DNA from 2 places in the Mycobacterium shinjukuense genome. Region 2 is predicted to be linked to the other one. Evidence: predicted binding sites of a transcription regulator. Region 2 holds the regulator's gene; the other holds the start of a gene.

Region 1 (7,157 bases), 1.7 Mb from region 2:
GGGATCATCGGACTGTCGACGTACTCGACCAATCTGCTGACATTGCTGGTCATCGCCGCTGGCACGGATTACGCGATATTTTTCCTGGGCCGTTATCACGAGGGGCGATTGGCCGCCCAGGATCGGGCCACCTCGTTTGACAACATGTATCACGGGACCGCGCACGTCGTGCTGGGCTCGGGGCTGACCGTGGCCGGCGCGGTGTATTGCCTGAGCTTCACCCGACTACCTTATTTCCAAAGCCTGGGCATTCCCGCCGCCATAGGAATCCTCATCGCGCTGGTCGCCGCGCTGACCCTGGCCCCGGCCGTGCTCGCCGTGGGCAGCCATTTCGGCCTTTGCGAACCGAAGCGCAAGATGAGGACCCGGGGATGGCGGCGGATCGGTACGGCGATCGTCCGCTGGCCCGGGCCCATTCTTGCGGTGACCTGCGCGGTGGCCATTGTCGGTCTGGCCGCCCTGCCCGGATACAAGACGAGCTACGACGCGCGGCACTACATGCCCGGCACCGCGCCGGCCAACGTTGGATACGCCGCAGCCGAGCGGCATTTCTCCCAGGCCCGGCTCAATCCCGAGCTGCTGATGATCGAGACCGATCACGACATGCGCAACCCGGCCGACATGCTGATCTTGGACCGGGTGGCCAAAGGTGTCTTCCACCTTCGGGGTATCGCCCTGGTGCAAGCCATGACCAGACCCTTGGGAACCCCGATCGACCACAGCACAATACCGTTCCAGATCAGCATGCAAAGCGTCGGCCAGACCCAAAACCTGAAATTCCAGCAAGACCGTGCGCACGACTTGCTGAAGCAGGCCGAGGAGATCAGGAAAACGATTCACATCTTGCGGCAGCAGTACGCCCTTCAGCAGGAGCTCGCCGCCGCCACGCACGACCAGGCCCAAAGCTTTCACGACACGTTGGTTTTGATGAACGATCTGCGGGACAAGATCGCGAACTTCGACGACTTCTTCAGGCCGATTCGCAGTTATTTCTATTGGGAGAAGCACTGCTACGACATCCCGATCTGCTTTGCGCTCAGGTCCATCTATGACGCCACCGACGGCATCGACCAGCTCAGCGAACAGTTCCAGAACCTGACGGCATCGCTGGACAAACTGGATGCGACCCAGCCGCAACTGGTGGCGCTGATAACGGCTCAGATCGCCAGCCAGGAGGCCAATCTGGAATTGGTGTTGTCCAACTATGCCACCAACTCCGGGATCACCGCCCAGCAGCAGGCATTGACCGACAACGCGACCGCCATGGGTCAGGCCTTTGATGCCGCCAAGAACGACGATTCGTTTTATCTGCCGCCGGAGGCTTTCAACAACCCCGACTTCAAGCGGGGCCTGAAAATGTTTCTCTCGCCGGACGGCAAGGCCGCTCGCATGATCATCTCCCATGAAGGCGATCCGGCGACGCCCGAAGGCATCTCGCATGTGGACGCCATCAAGGTCGCGGCACATGAGGCGGTGAAGGGCACCCCGCTGGCGGGCGCCAACATCTATCTCGCCGGCACCGCCGCGACGTTCAAGGACATTCAGGACGGCGCAAAGTACGACCTGATGATCGCGGCGATCGCCGCGCTGAGCCTGATCTTGCTGATCATGATGATCATCACGCGAAGTCTGGTCGCCGCACTCGTCATCGTGGGCACGGTGGCGCTGTCGTTGGGCGCCTCCTTTGGGCTCTCCGTGCTGGTCTGGCAGGACATTCTGGGTATCCAGCTGTATTGGATCGTGCTGGCGCTGGCCGTCATCCTGCTGCTGGCGGTGGGATCGGACTACAACCTGCTGCTGATCTCGCGGTTCAAGGAGGAAGTCGGCGCCGGATTAAACACCGGGATCATCCGCGCGATGGCCGGCTCCGGCTCCGTGGTGACCTCGGCCGGCCTGGTGTTCGCCGCCACCATGTCCTCCTTTGTGTTCAGCGATTTGCGTGTTCTGGGTCAGATCGGCACCACCATCGGCCTGGGTCTGCTGTTTGACACGCTGATCGTGCGCTCGTTCATGACGCCGTCCATCGCCGCGCTGCTGGGACGGTGGTTCTGGTGGCCGCAATCGGTGCGGCCCCGCCCCGCCAGCAGGATGCTGCGGCCCTACGGTCCACGCCGAGTGGTTCGTCAACTGCTGCTCAGGGAATCGGAGCGCGCTGGGTGACTCTCGAATTGCACTCACACTCTTGCTAATTCGTTGCACCAGCGAGTTCGGTCCCAGGGCCGGGCGGTCCGCGCAGGTGATGGCGCGATCGCGGTCATCATCAGCGATCGCGCCTCGACGATCTCCTCCCGGCTACCCGAATATATGTATGTTCGAGTGGTATTCGGGGTTGGCCGGCGCGCGCCACCTCGTGCACAGGGATAATCCGATGGTGCGCAAGTGAATTCAGTGACTGCAGAAAGCGCGGATTGGGGCCTGACGACTCGGTGCCACTGGGCGTCCAGCAACATGGCAGCCGGCATCGCCAAGCCCCACCGAGCTCCACACAATCGGCCTTCCGCTGACCATTCAGCCCGGCTGCTGCTCGGCTGTCGCGGGTGAGCTCCGGGGCGTTTTGGTGGATGCCCCGGATATGCTGGCATACATGCGCCGCACCACGGTCAAGATCTCCGACGCTCTCGATGCGCGTCTGCGGCATGAGGCCCGGCGCCGGAATCTGACCATTTCGGAGATCACCCGGGAAGCTCTCGAGGCTTATCTCGGTCAATCCACTGGGCGCCGTCGCCTTCAGGCCGCGGGCGCTGGCAGCGGTGGCCGTACCGACATCTCCGAGCGCATCGAGGAGATCCTTGCCGGCGAGGTCGGGCGATAGCCGCCATTCTCGTCGACGCTGGCCCCCGCTATGCCTATGTGGACGCCGATGACGTCCACCATGCGTCGTCGCTGACACTGCTCGAAACGCATCCCGGCCAGCTGATCGTCCCGACGCTCGTCTCACCGAGGTGGTCTACCTGCTGGGCACTCGCCTCGGTGGCGAACCAGAGGTGCGATTCCTCGGCGACCTCGCTGACGGCGCGTTCAGTGTCGAGCCTGTAGCCGCCGACGACTGGTTGCGCATCGCTGAGCTCGTCGCACGGTATCGAAACCTACCGCTGGGCAGCGTCGACGCCTCCATGGTGGCCGCGGCGGAGCGCTTGGGAGATCCCAACTTTCGACCGCCGCCACTTCAGCGTCGTGCATCCCAACCATGTCGGGGCGTCCACGGTGATTCCTTGATGGCCTGCTGGCGCGAACAGCCGGCGAGGCTGTCAACGATCTTTATGGTCTCGACGCTGACGGTGGTGACCTTCTTGATGAGATCGACAATGTAGGTGGGATCGTCGCGCTCGTCGCAGCAGTCGTTGGGATCGCTGACGATTCCGGACGCTTTGTCGCTGGTGACGCGGTCGCGGTCGACGATCCAGCCCAGCGCCGAGCGTGAACCGAGCAGATAGCGCTCGGCCCCCTTGGTGCGCATCGTCAGCGCGAATCTTGAGGGGGGCGTGCGGAGGTCGTCGGGTAGCGGGTCGGCGGCGGTGCGGGTTTGGTTGTCGCCCCTGATTTTTCAGGATGCGGCATCAGCGGGTAGTACGAACCAAATTCTTGATGTCCCAACCTGTTTGAGCATCAACACGGTGCTGGTAGTTGTCGACGGCGTGAAAACTGGCCTCCTGACGGCACTCGGGTTCAACAGTTCGTCGCAACACTGCTGGTAGAAGAACGGATGTGTTGATGACGAGCCGAGTGCGCAAGGGCCGCTTGAGTGTGGAGTCGCAGTATTGGGAGTTGATCCTCGCCGCCGTCGGTCCGGTCGCCTGCTGATCGACGCGGAGTTACGGGCGGTAGTGGCCGGCAAGCTCGAGAAGGGCGGGAGCCCGGAGCAGATCAGCTCCTGGCTGCGCAGGACCTACCCGCAACGGCCGGGCTGGCATGTCACCCACGAGACGATCTACCGTGGCCTCTACAACGCCGAAAAGTCCGGCCTGGCACGAACATTGACAAACAAGCTACGCACTGCGCGGCCGATGCGGAAACGCCGCCGCCGCCCCGACACCCGCGAGGTGCGGTACGTGATCCCTGCCAAGCCGATCGACCAGCGACCACCGATTGTCGAGTTGCGGCAGCGTATCGGCGACGGGGAAGGCGACACGATCGTCGGCCGCCACACCCGCTCGGCGATCGGCACCATCGTGGAACGCCGCAGCCGACTCGTGCGCCTGGTACACCTCCCGGCCGGGCATACCGGCGAGGCGTTCGCCGCCGCGGCCACTCACCTGCTCACCTCGATCCCGGACGCTGCACGGCTGACGCTCACCTGGGACCAGGGCGCGCAGATGGCGCGCCACGATCTGCTGGCCGAGTTGTTCGCCGAGGGGATTTACTTCGCCCCGCCGGCGTCGCCGTGGCTGCGCACGGCTGCGCGGAACCAACGAGAACGCCAACGGTCTGCTCCGCCAGTGTTTCCCCAAGGGCAGCGACCCGTCCGTGCATGGCCCCGACGAGGTGCGCCGCGTCGAGCAACTGCTCAACACCCGCCCGCGGAAGATCCTCGGCTGGCGCACCCCGGCCGAGGTCTTCGAATCCGAACTGGCACCATGAAATTCGTCCTGTGTTGCGACGACCGCGCGAATCCGCGGTTGAACCCGAGTGCCGCGCCGGGGTCAGTTTTCGGGTGCCGTTGACAGTAGTGACCGGCCCCGGTGACCTGCCTAGTTGTTTGTCGGGGGTGGTTGCGGCTGGAATGGTTCATACCACCACCAGTCGGCGCGCTCGCCGGTGGGTCCGGGGCAGGGCGCTACGGCGGGCGGGGGTTTCTTCGGTGGGCGGGCTAGCGATCCTGCGCTCAGTGGCCGGCCCACGCTGTCGGTGATGGTGAGGTTGGGTGCGGGTCCGGTGATGGTGATGATGCCTCGATGGTGCAGCCGGTGGTGATAGGGGCAGACCAGCACCAGGTTGGCCAGCTCGGTGGCCCCACCGTCTTCCCAGTGCCGGATGTGATGGGCGTGCAGGCCCCGGGTGGCGCCGCAGCCTGGAACCGCGCACGTGGGGTGGCGGTGCTCTAGCGCACGGCGAAGCCGGCGGTTGATCTGGCGGGTCGCTCGGCCGGAGCCGATGACCTCACCGTCACGTTCGAACCAGACCTCATAGGTGGCATCACACATCAGGTACCGGCGTTCAGACTCCGATAGCAGCGGACCCAGGTGCAGCGCAGCGGCGCGCTCCTGCACGTCCAGATGCATCACCACGGTGGTGTGCTGGCCGTGCGGCCGGCGGGCCACCTCGGCGTCCCACCCCGCCTCGACCAGGCGCATAAACGCCTCGACATTGCCCGGCAACGGGGGCCGTTGATCTGACGGGCGGTCGCGATTGTCGTGATCGTGGCGCCACTCGGCGATCAGCGCATCAAGATGAGACCGCAGTGCCGCGTCGAACTTCGCCGCGTCCAGGTGGGGAAGTTTGATCCGCCAGCAACTGAACTCCTCATCGGTGCTCTTGGTGATCGAGGGCTGCGGTTGCGGCCGAGAATCGGGTGCGGGTTCGGGTCGCGGTTCCAGCTTGAGCGCGGTGCGCAGCTGGCTGACCGTGGCGACCCCGGCCAGCTCCGCATAATGCTCATCGGATCCCTCGCCCGCCCGCGCCGCGATGACGCCGACCTGATCCAGCGACAACCGGCCCTCCCGCATGCCCTGGGCGCAGCGCGGAAACTCCCGCAGCCGACGCGCCACGGCGGCGATCGTGTGAGCGTTCCCCGACGACGAGCCCATCTTCCAAGCCACCAACGCCGCCACCGACCGCGCCCCCGTAGCACCCCACAGCTCGTCGCGATCCAGCTCGGCCACGATCTCCACGATGCGCCCATCAATCGCGTTGCGCTGACCGGCCAACTCCGCCAACTCCTCGAACAACACCTCCAGGCGCTGGGCAGGGCTCACTGCCGTAGCACCGGGCGATGCGGTCAAGGACATGACCTCATCATCGCAGCCCGGTCTGACAAGTCTGGGCAGCCGATCCGCGCCGGGACAATGCCGTCATCACCCGCGAAGAATCCCTGTGTGCCAGGGTTAGCTGAGACGGCGGCTGTAGCCGCTCATCGCTACGGGGCGAGACAGGATCACCATTCCATGTGACCATGACGATCGCATCTTTGGACAATCGCGCCGATACTGGCGTGGTGGGCCCATTAAGCGGGAACTACGCCGCGAATGTCGAGAACACCAACAAACGTCGGCAGCTGGCACCATTACCCGGTTACCGGATCTGGCTGCCGCACGCCGACCGTCCCCGACAAACTCGCGGAAGCTCAAACAGGATCTACCGCGCGCCGTTTCCGACGTTCAGCTCGTCACCCGCGAAGTACCGCGAATGGGTTTGCTTCAGGGTGTCCAGTGACGTACTAACGAGCGCAACGACTTCGACGTTCCGGTCGGTGCGCTCGGCTTCCAGCTTCAGCCGGTGCTCCATCGCCGCACGCGGGGTGGCGAACTCGGTGATGCGACGCGCGTGGGTGCGCCGGTCGTACTCGACGACATAACCGGCCACGTCACCCACCTTCGATTTCTGACTCGGCCTGATCGATGGCCCCTTCCAGCCTCGACTTGATCGTGGCCAGCACCGTCGCCCGCTGACCGGGATCTTCGATCTCAGCGCACTGCTGCCACTCGGCCTCATGCATCGCCAGTTTCGCCGACGCGTCTTGCATAACCCGTACCGGCTCCGGAAGCTGCGCCGGGCCAACGCCAGAAGTTGCCAACCGCTCGATCGGTTCGCCATAGAGGATGCCGCGGCCGTACGCGTCAGCGAGACGCTCGTAGCAGTTGGCCCACAAGCTCTGCAAGATGGTCCGAATCTGTATCTCGACACGACCCGCAGGCAACCGAAGCCAGACATGGACGGCCCGGTAACCGGCGTGCGGGTGATCACGCAGATCATGAATCGCCGACTCGTCGGCACCGAAGTGATTGGCGACCTCACGGGCAAGTCTCGTCTGCTCGCCCAACAGTAAGTCGGCATCGATGCGGACACCGGCGAGGTCTTGGATGGTGTTCAGTTGCAGGTTGGGCTGGCGCCGCAACTTTGCTACCAGGGTGTCTTGGGTCTTGGCTCGCGAGGTGACCAGTAGCTCCGACGCAATCGACCAGCTCCCGCCCTCAACCTGGGCCTGCACCTCGGCGGCCAAG
Region 2 (7,157 bases):
CAGTTCCTGCGCTAAGCGCGCGCGGCGAGCGCCGCACACTCATGAAACGCGCCAGCAAACCAATCGTTCCAATCGTTCGTCGCACACACCGGCCGGTGGCGCGGCGGCAACAAAGGCGGCCGGTTGAGCTGTTTCAATTATCGGTGTCCGTCGATTTTGAGGGACACTGGTGAGGTCACCCCCGGAGAGAACACCCCGAGAGGAGGCAACGCCATGGACCACGATCACGACGCGGACGAGGCCCGCGAGTACCAACCCGGGCAATCCGGGATGTACGAGCTTGAGCTCCCGGCGCCGCAGCTGTCGACGTCCGACGGGCGCGGTCCGGTATTGGTGCACGCGTTGGAGGGATTCTCCGACGCCGGTCATGCGATCCGGCTGGCGGCCGCCCACCTCAAGGCGGCGCTGGACACCGAGCTGGTCGCGTCCTTTGCGATCGATGAGCTGCTTGACTACCGCTCACGTCGGCCGCTGATGACCTTCAAGACCGATCACTTCACCCGCTACGACGATCCCGAGCTCAGCCTGTATGCGCTGCGCGACAGCGCCGGTAACCCGTTTTTGCTGCTTGCCGGCATGGAACCGGATCTGAAGTGGGAACGGTTCATCACCGCGGTGCGACTGCTGGCCGAGCGCCTCGGGGTGCGGCAAACCATCGGCCTGGGCACCGTCCCGATGGCCGTTCCGCACACCCGACCGATCACGATGACCGCGCACTCCAACAACAAGGACCTGATCGCCGACTTTCAGCCGTGGATCGCCGAAATCCAGGTTCCCGCCAGCGCGTCCAACCTGCTGGAGTATCGGATGGCGCAACACGGTCACGAGGTCGTGGGCTTCACCGTGCACGTCCCGCACTACCTGACCCAGACCGACTACCCCGCGGCCGCCCAGGCGCTGCTGGAGCAGGTGGCCAAGGCGGGATCCCTCGAGCTGCCGCTGACGGCGTTGGCCGAAGCGGCGGCGGAAGTCCGGGCCAAGATCGACGAGCAAGTCCAGGCAAGCGTGGAGGTCGCTCAAGTGGTGGCGGCCCTGGAGCGTCAGTACGATGCGTTCATCGACGCTCAGGAAAACAGATCGTTGCTCACCCGTGACGAGGATCTGCCTAGCGGCGATGAGCTGGGCGCGGAGTTCGAGCGGTTCCTCGCCCAGCAAGCGGAAAAAAAGCAGCTCGACGACGACCAGGCTTAACGCCCCACATCGCCCCTAGTCGGCCCGACAACGAGGTTGCCGAGATGACCGAGCGGACGCGCAATCTTCGCCCGGTGCGGGAAGTGACCGCGCCTTCGCTGCAATTCCGCACCATCCACGGCTACAAGCGGGCGTTTCGGATCGCCGGCTCCGGTCCCGCGATCCTGCTGATCCACGGCATCGGGGACAATTCGACCACCTGGACCGGCGTCCACGCCAAGCTCGCCCAGCGGTTCACCGTCGTCGCCCCGGATCTTTTGGGGCACGGCAAGTCCGACAAGCCGCGCGCCGACTACTCGGTCGCGGCGTACGCCAACGGCATGCGCGACCTACTCAGCGTGCTCGATATCGAGCAGGTGACCATTGTGGGTCATTCGCTCGGCGGCGGGGTCGCGATGCAATTCGCCTACCAGTTCCCGCAGCTGGTCGAACGGCTGATCCTGGTCAGCACCGGTGGGGTCACCAGGGATGTCAACTTTGTCTTCCGGTTGGCCTCGCTGCCGTTGGGCAGCGAAGCCATGGCGGTGCTGCGGTTACCCCTCGTGCTTCCGGCCGTGCAGATCGCCGGACGGGTGCTGGGTAAGGCGATCGGCACCACCAGTCTGGGGCACGACCTGCCGAACGTGCTGCGGGTGCTCAACGACCTGCCGGAGCCGACGGCCTCGGCGGCGTTTGGTCGCACGCTGCGGGCCGTGGTGGACTGGCGCGGGCAGATCGTCACGATGCTGGACCGATGTTATTTGACCGAGGCCATCCCGGTGCAGATCATCTGGGGAAACCGGGACGTGGTGGTCCCCGTCCGCCACGCCCACATGGCACATGCCGCGATGCCGGGCTCGCGACTGGAAATCTTCGAGGGCTCGGGGCATTTCCCGTTTCACGACGACCCGGCCCGCTTCATCGACATCGTTCAGCGCTTCATCGACAGCACTCAGCCCGCCGAATACGACCAGGCGGCGCTGCGCGCACTGCTGCGCAAAGGGGGCGGCGAACGAACGGTCTCCGGCCCGGCCGACACCCGCGTCGCGGTGTTGACCGCCATGGGTGCCGACGAACGCAGCGCCACCTGAGCCACCCCGTCTCGCGCTCGATCGTCGGGTCGGTCGTAAAGTCGGGCCATGGGCGTCGACGTCACCGTGTTGCGGGTTTTCACCGATCCCGACGGGAATTTCGGTAACCCGCTCGCCGTGATCGGCGCCGGCCTGGTGGGGCCGCGCGACCGGCAACGCCTCGCCGCCCAATTGGGTTACAGCGAAACCGTATTCGTCGATCTTCCGGCCGCCGGCTCGACCACCGCGCACGCCACCATCTACACCCCCCGCACCGAGCTTGCCTTCGCCGGCCACCCGACCGTCGGGGCGGCCTGGTGGCTGCGGGAGCGTGGCACGCCGATCAAAACGCTGCAGGTGCCGGCCGGTCTGGTGCAGGTGAGCTACGGCGTCGGCGCGGCGGGCGATCTCACCGCGATCAGCGCGCGCGCCGAATGGGCGCCCGAGTTTGCCATCCACGACGTCGACACACTGGATGCCCTTGCGGCGGCCGATCCCGCCGATTTTCCCGACGACATCGCCCACTACCTGTGGACCTGGATCGACCGGCCGGCCGGGTCGCTGCGGGCGCGCATGTTTGCCGGCAACCTGGGTGTGGAGGAAGACGAAGCAACCGGTTTTGCCGCCATCCGGATGACCGACTACCTGAGCCGCGACCTCACCATCACCCAAGGCAAGGGATCGATCATCGAAACCACCTGGAGCCCTGAGGGCTGGGTGCGCATCGCCGGCCGTGTCACCAAAGACGCTGTCACACGACAGGACTGACGTCGGCAAGGCTCAGTGCTTGCGGTTCAGGACGGCGCTGAGATGATGCTGCAGGGGTTGGCCGACCGCGCCCATCCGCAGCGAATATCGGAGTTGGTCACCGTCGATTCGGATGGACCGGCCCAGCGCGGTCACCTCTTTGGCCGTCGGGGTCAAGCCGATGTCGGTGGCGGTCAACTCGACCTCGATGACGCCGCCGCCCGCCGCGTACGTGCCCACCTCGATCTCGGTGATGCCGCTGGGATGAGCCAGCACCAGCTCAACCCGACCGGGTTGCGGCACCCGCAGATACCCCGTCTCGGCGTGCAGCGGCGTCCCATCGGCAACCGCCATGGTCCTTTGCCCGTAGACCAGAAACGGCTTGCCCACATGGGAGAACACGACCTCTTCCAAGTAGTCGAACGGCTGGATGGTTGGATACTCGCCCTTGCCCCGACCCGCCCAGGTACCCAGGAGCGGCGCCAATGCCGCCAGGTCGGGGTGCAGGTCGGGGCGCATGACGGCGGTCGCTCAGCCGGACGTCGATACCTTGCGGTGCGCGCGCAGCGCCTCGATCTCGCGCTCGAAATCGTCGGCCGAGGAAAACGACCGGTATACCGACGCGAACCTCAGGTAAGCCACCTCGTCGAGGTCACGCAGCGGCCCAAGGATCGCCAGGCCGACGTCGTGACTGGGGACTTCTGGGGATCCGGTGGCCCGCACGGTGTCCTCGACCTGCTGGGCCAGCAGGTTCAGCGCGTCGTCGTCGACCTGGCGTCCTTGGCATGCCCGGCGCACGCCGCTGATGACCTTGTCCCGGCTGAACGGCTCGGTGACCCCGCTGCGCTTGACCACGGCCAGCACCGCGGTCTCCACCGTGGTGAACCGGCGTCCACACTCGGGGCACGACCGGCGGCGCCGAATGGCCTGGCCCTCATCCGTTTCCCGCGAGTCGACCACCCGGGAATCGGGATGCCGGCAGAACGGACAGTGCATCGCCGCTCCTTTGCCATGTCGACATCCCGGTATCGCAGACGCCTCCGAGGGTACCTGGACGCGGCGCCGCAGGGCCAACGCTGTCGCGATCCATCCGCGCTCGACGCCATGATCACCGAGGAACGGTGCGGTAGCGCGGTTTTCGCCGGACACCGCCCCACCTTCAGCCGACCGGGGCGATCAGCGTCTGACCCGCGACCAGCGTCGTGGAATCCAGCGCGTTGAGCTCGCGGATGCGCTCGGCCACCCGACCGACCGGGGCCTCGGGCGCCACCCGGGCCGCCACGTCTTGCAGGGACTCCCCCGCGTCCACCCGCACCACGGCAAGCCTGTCGGGTAGCCCGGTGAACGAATCGGAGGAACCGCCGTCGATCACCGCGCCGAGGTGCGACACCAACCCGAGCCAGAGGGTGATCAGCGCGGCGAGCAGGGCCAGTCCAAGGGTGGTCAGCGCGCTGACGGGATGCCGGCGATGACAACCGGCCGACATCGGCACACCGGTGCCGCGGTGGCACAGCGGGCCGCCGCCCGGCCGAGACGGATGCGGCCTTCGCGAGCCGGGCTGGCCGAATCGGCCAGCGCGCGGCGCGCGGTTGGGGTGTGACGCGCGCCCGGCGCGCGACGGCGCTGCGTGGATGAGTGTCATGACGGTCCCTTCGGTCGATCGCTCGTGTGTTCGACCATAGTCGACCATGCGTTCGATAGCCGAACATTTGATCGACGTGTGTCGCACGGTCACCACGCTAAACCGCGCCACCGACACGCCCCGCCGGCGCGACACGCCGTCGAACACATGTTTGATTCTTGGCCGCGATGGGGCTACAGTCAATGCCATGAGCGACGGCAAGGACACCTCAGCCCCTCACGGGGCGGCCCCTGACGCGGCGGCCGCTGGCGCGCAACCGGCCGGCCGCGCGGATTCCTCACTGACCGAGCGGCAGCGCACCATCCTGAACGTCATCCGCACCTCGGTCACCACCCGCGGCTACCCGCCGAGCATCCGGGAGATCGGCGACGCTGTCGGGTTGACATCGACGTCCTCGGTGGCTCACCAGCTGCGCACCCTGGAGCGCAAGGGCTACCTGCGTCGGGACCCCAACCGGCCCCGGGCCGTCGACGTGCGCGGCGCCGAGGGCGGCACGGCGGCCGCGGCCGCCGTGCTCACCGACGTGGCCGGCTCGGATGCGTTGCCGGAACCCACCTATGTTCCCGTCCTCGGGCGCATCGCCGCCGGCGGCCCGATCCTTGCCGAGGAGGCCGTCGAAGACGTGTTCCCGCTGCCGCGTGAGCTGGTCGGCGAGGGGACGCTGTTCCTGCTCAAGGTGGTCGGCGACTCGATGGTCGAGGCCGCGATCTGCGACGGCGACTGGGTGGTCGTGCGACAGCAGAACGTCGCCGACAACGGCGACATCGTGGCAGCCCTGATCGACGGCGAGGCCACCGTCAAGACGTTCAAACGGGCGGGCGGTCAGGTGTGGCTGATGCCGCACAACCCGGCCTTCGATCCGATCCCCGGCAATGAGGCGACGGTGCTGGGCAAGGTCGTCACGGTGATCCGCAAGGTGTGACGCGCCCTGGGGTCGCGGCTAGTCCGCTTTGACGAAACCGTTGGCTTGCGCGGCTTCTTCGCTGGCGAACCAAATTTCGGCGAGCGTGTCGTGGTAGAGCGCACTGCCGGGCGTGTAGTACAAGCCGTACCGGGCACTGGCCTTGATCGGATATCCGGCCGGCGCCCGGTACGGGTCGTCGGCCAGCGGCAGGTGGATCGTCGGGCGCGCGGCCGGGCGCCGCCCCGGTGCGGCCGCGGGAGGTGGAGCGGCTTCCGGGACCGCCTCATGGCCGGGCACTGCGGCCGCCGCTTCGCCGTACGTCGCCGGCTCGGCGGCGGCGTGGCGCCCAGTAGTCCGCACCTCCGGAACGGCCGCATCCGCAATGACGACGTCCCCACCAGCGGCTTCCGACGGGACGCCACCGGGGTAGAAGGTGTCCGGAAACGCGGTCTCCAGGCCCGCTGATTCCGGAACGGCCTCTGGTCCGACGGCTTCGGGCGCGAAGGCTTCCGGCGCGAATTCTTCGGGTGCCACCGATTCGGGAACAAAGGGTTCCGCGGCCACGGCCTCGGAAATATCGGCGCGCCACCCGATGGGCGTGGTGTCCACCGCATCGGAGTCTTCCGCCTCCAACCCGAAGCCCTGGTCGAACCCGGACAGTAGGTCGCTGGCGCCACCACCGGAGACCTCTTCGGCCACACCGATGGCGGTCCCGGCACCTCGCGGCCAGCTGACCCGCGCAGCGGCACCGACATCCGGCGCCGCCCGCTCAACCGGACGCGACTGGCTGGGGGGAAAGTTTTCCGCGCCGAAATCGACGTCGTCGTGGGGCGGCCAGTGCCCCTCGGCGCCCTCCTCATAGCCGCCCAGGTCATCATGGGTGGGCTCGTGGGCGGCGGCCGGCTGGGCGGCGCGACGCCTCCGCAACCCAACCACGGCCAGCACGGCCAGCACGACCAGCAGCACCGCCGCACCGGCCGCCGCCAGCCACCACCAATGCCAGGTGAACTTCGTGGCGGGCGGGGCCGCCGCCGTGGTGCTGGGCTGGTTCTGCCCGGGCACCTGCAGCCCCGACAGCAGGGGCGCCAGGTTCGCCGGTTCGGTGGTGAACGTGTTCTTCGCGCGGTTCCACGAGATTGTGCCGCCGGTGAACTTCTGCGAGACCACGTCGCCGTCCACGGTTTGGTCCCCGACCGGCGCACCGAGCTTACCGACGGGACCTTTGAGCTTGTCCCACGCGGCCTTGATCGCGCCGCGCACCACAAACGCGCCATGGTCGGGCGTCCAGAAGATCACCGGCTTGTCGGCCGCGGAGAACGCGGCAATCCGGCTGGCCGGGGTGATGCCGCCGTCAGACTCGTTGGCGATCGGGAATCCCAGGTCGCTGCCAACCGGCCCACCCAGCGACTCATACTTCTGCAGGATGTCACCCTCGACGGCGTTGGCACCGGTGGCCGGGCTGAAAAACACCTTGCCACCAACGAAGTCCTGGGCGATGCCGTCACCCCCGATCGGGTACGGGTCCCCCTTCTTGGCGCCCAACGGGCCGGCGGCCCCGCCCGCAGCGCGCCAGGCCATGTTGATGGCGGCGGTGGGATCGATGGCCACCTGCAAGTCCGTCAAC

The links. The regulator LexA, encoded in region 2, represses DNA repair genes until DNA is damaged. The targets are predictions, from matches to a motif close to CGAACANNTGTTCG.
Region 1: the regulator LexA is predicted to act here: its motif matches at 6,114-6,127, upstream of G6N20_RS02890 (HNH endonuclease signature motif containing protein).

What each region holds. Positions count from the first base shown of each region.
Region 1 covers NZ_AP022575.1:632,980-640,136, reverse strand. Annotated here, with positions in the region: gene G6N20_RS02910 (MMPL/RND family transporter) at 1-2,160, shown strand, start outside; gene G6N20_RS02905 (ribbon-helix-helix domain-containing protein) at 2,585-2,812, shown strand; partial or broken gene G6N20_RS02900 (type ISP restriction/modification enzyme) at 3,167-3,442, opposite strand; gene G6N20_RS02895 (IS30 family transposase) at 3,825-4,661, shown strand; gene G6N20_RS02890 (HNH endonuclease signature motif containing protein) at 4,689-5,945, opposite strand; gene G6N20_RS02885 (hypothetical protein) at 6,292-6,528, opposite strand; gene G6N20_RS02880 (hypothetical protein) at 6,521-7,157, opposite strand, start outside.
Region 2 covers NZ_AP022575.1:2,284,604-2,291,760, forward strand. Annotated here, with positions in the region: gene sthA (Si-specific NAD(P)(+) transhydrogenase) at 1-15, shown strand, start outside; gene G6N20_RS10165 (proteasome assembly chaperone family protein) at 214-1,191, shown strand; gene G6N20_RS10170 (alpha/beta fold hydrolase) at 1,236-2,261, shown strand; gene G6N20_RS10175 (PhzF family phenazine biosynthesis protein) at 2,310-3,008, shown strand; gene G6N20_RS10180 (peroxynitrite isomerase) at 3,021-3,506, opposite strand; gene nrdR (transcriptional regulator NrdR) at 3,519-3,983, opposite strand; gene G6N20_RS10190 (LysM peptidoglycan-binding domain-containing protein) at 4,147-4,629, opposite strand; gene lexA (transcriptional repressor LexA) at 4,817-5,551, shown strand; gene G6N20_RS10200 (sunset domain-containing protein) at 5,570-7,157, opposite strand, start outside.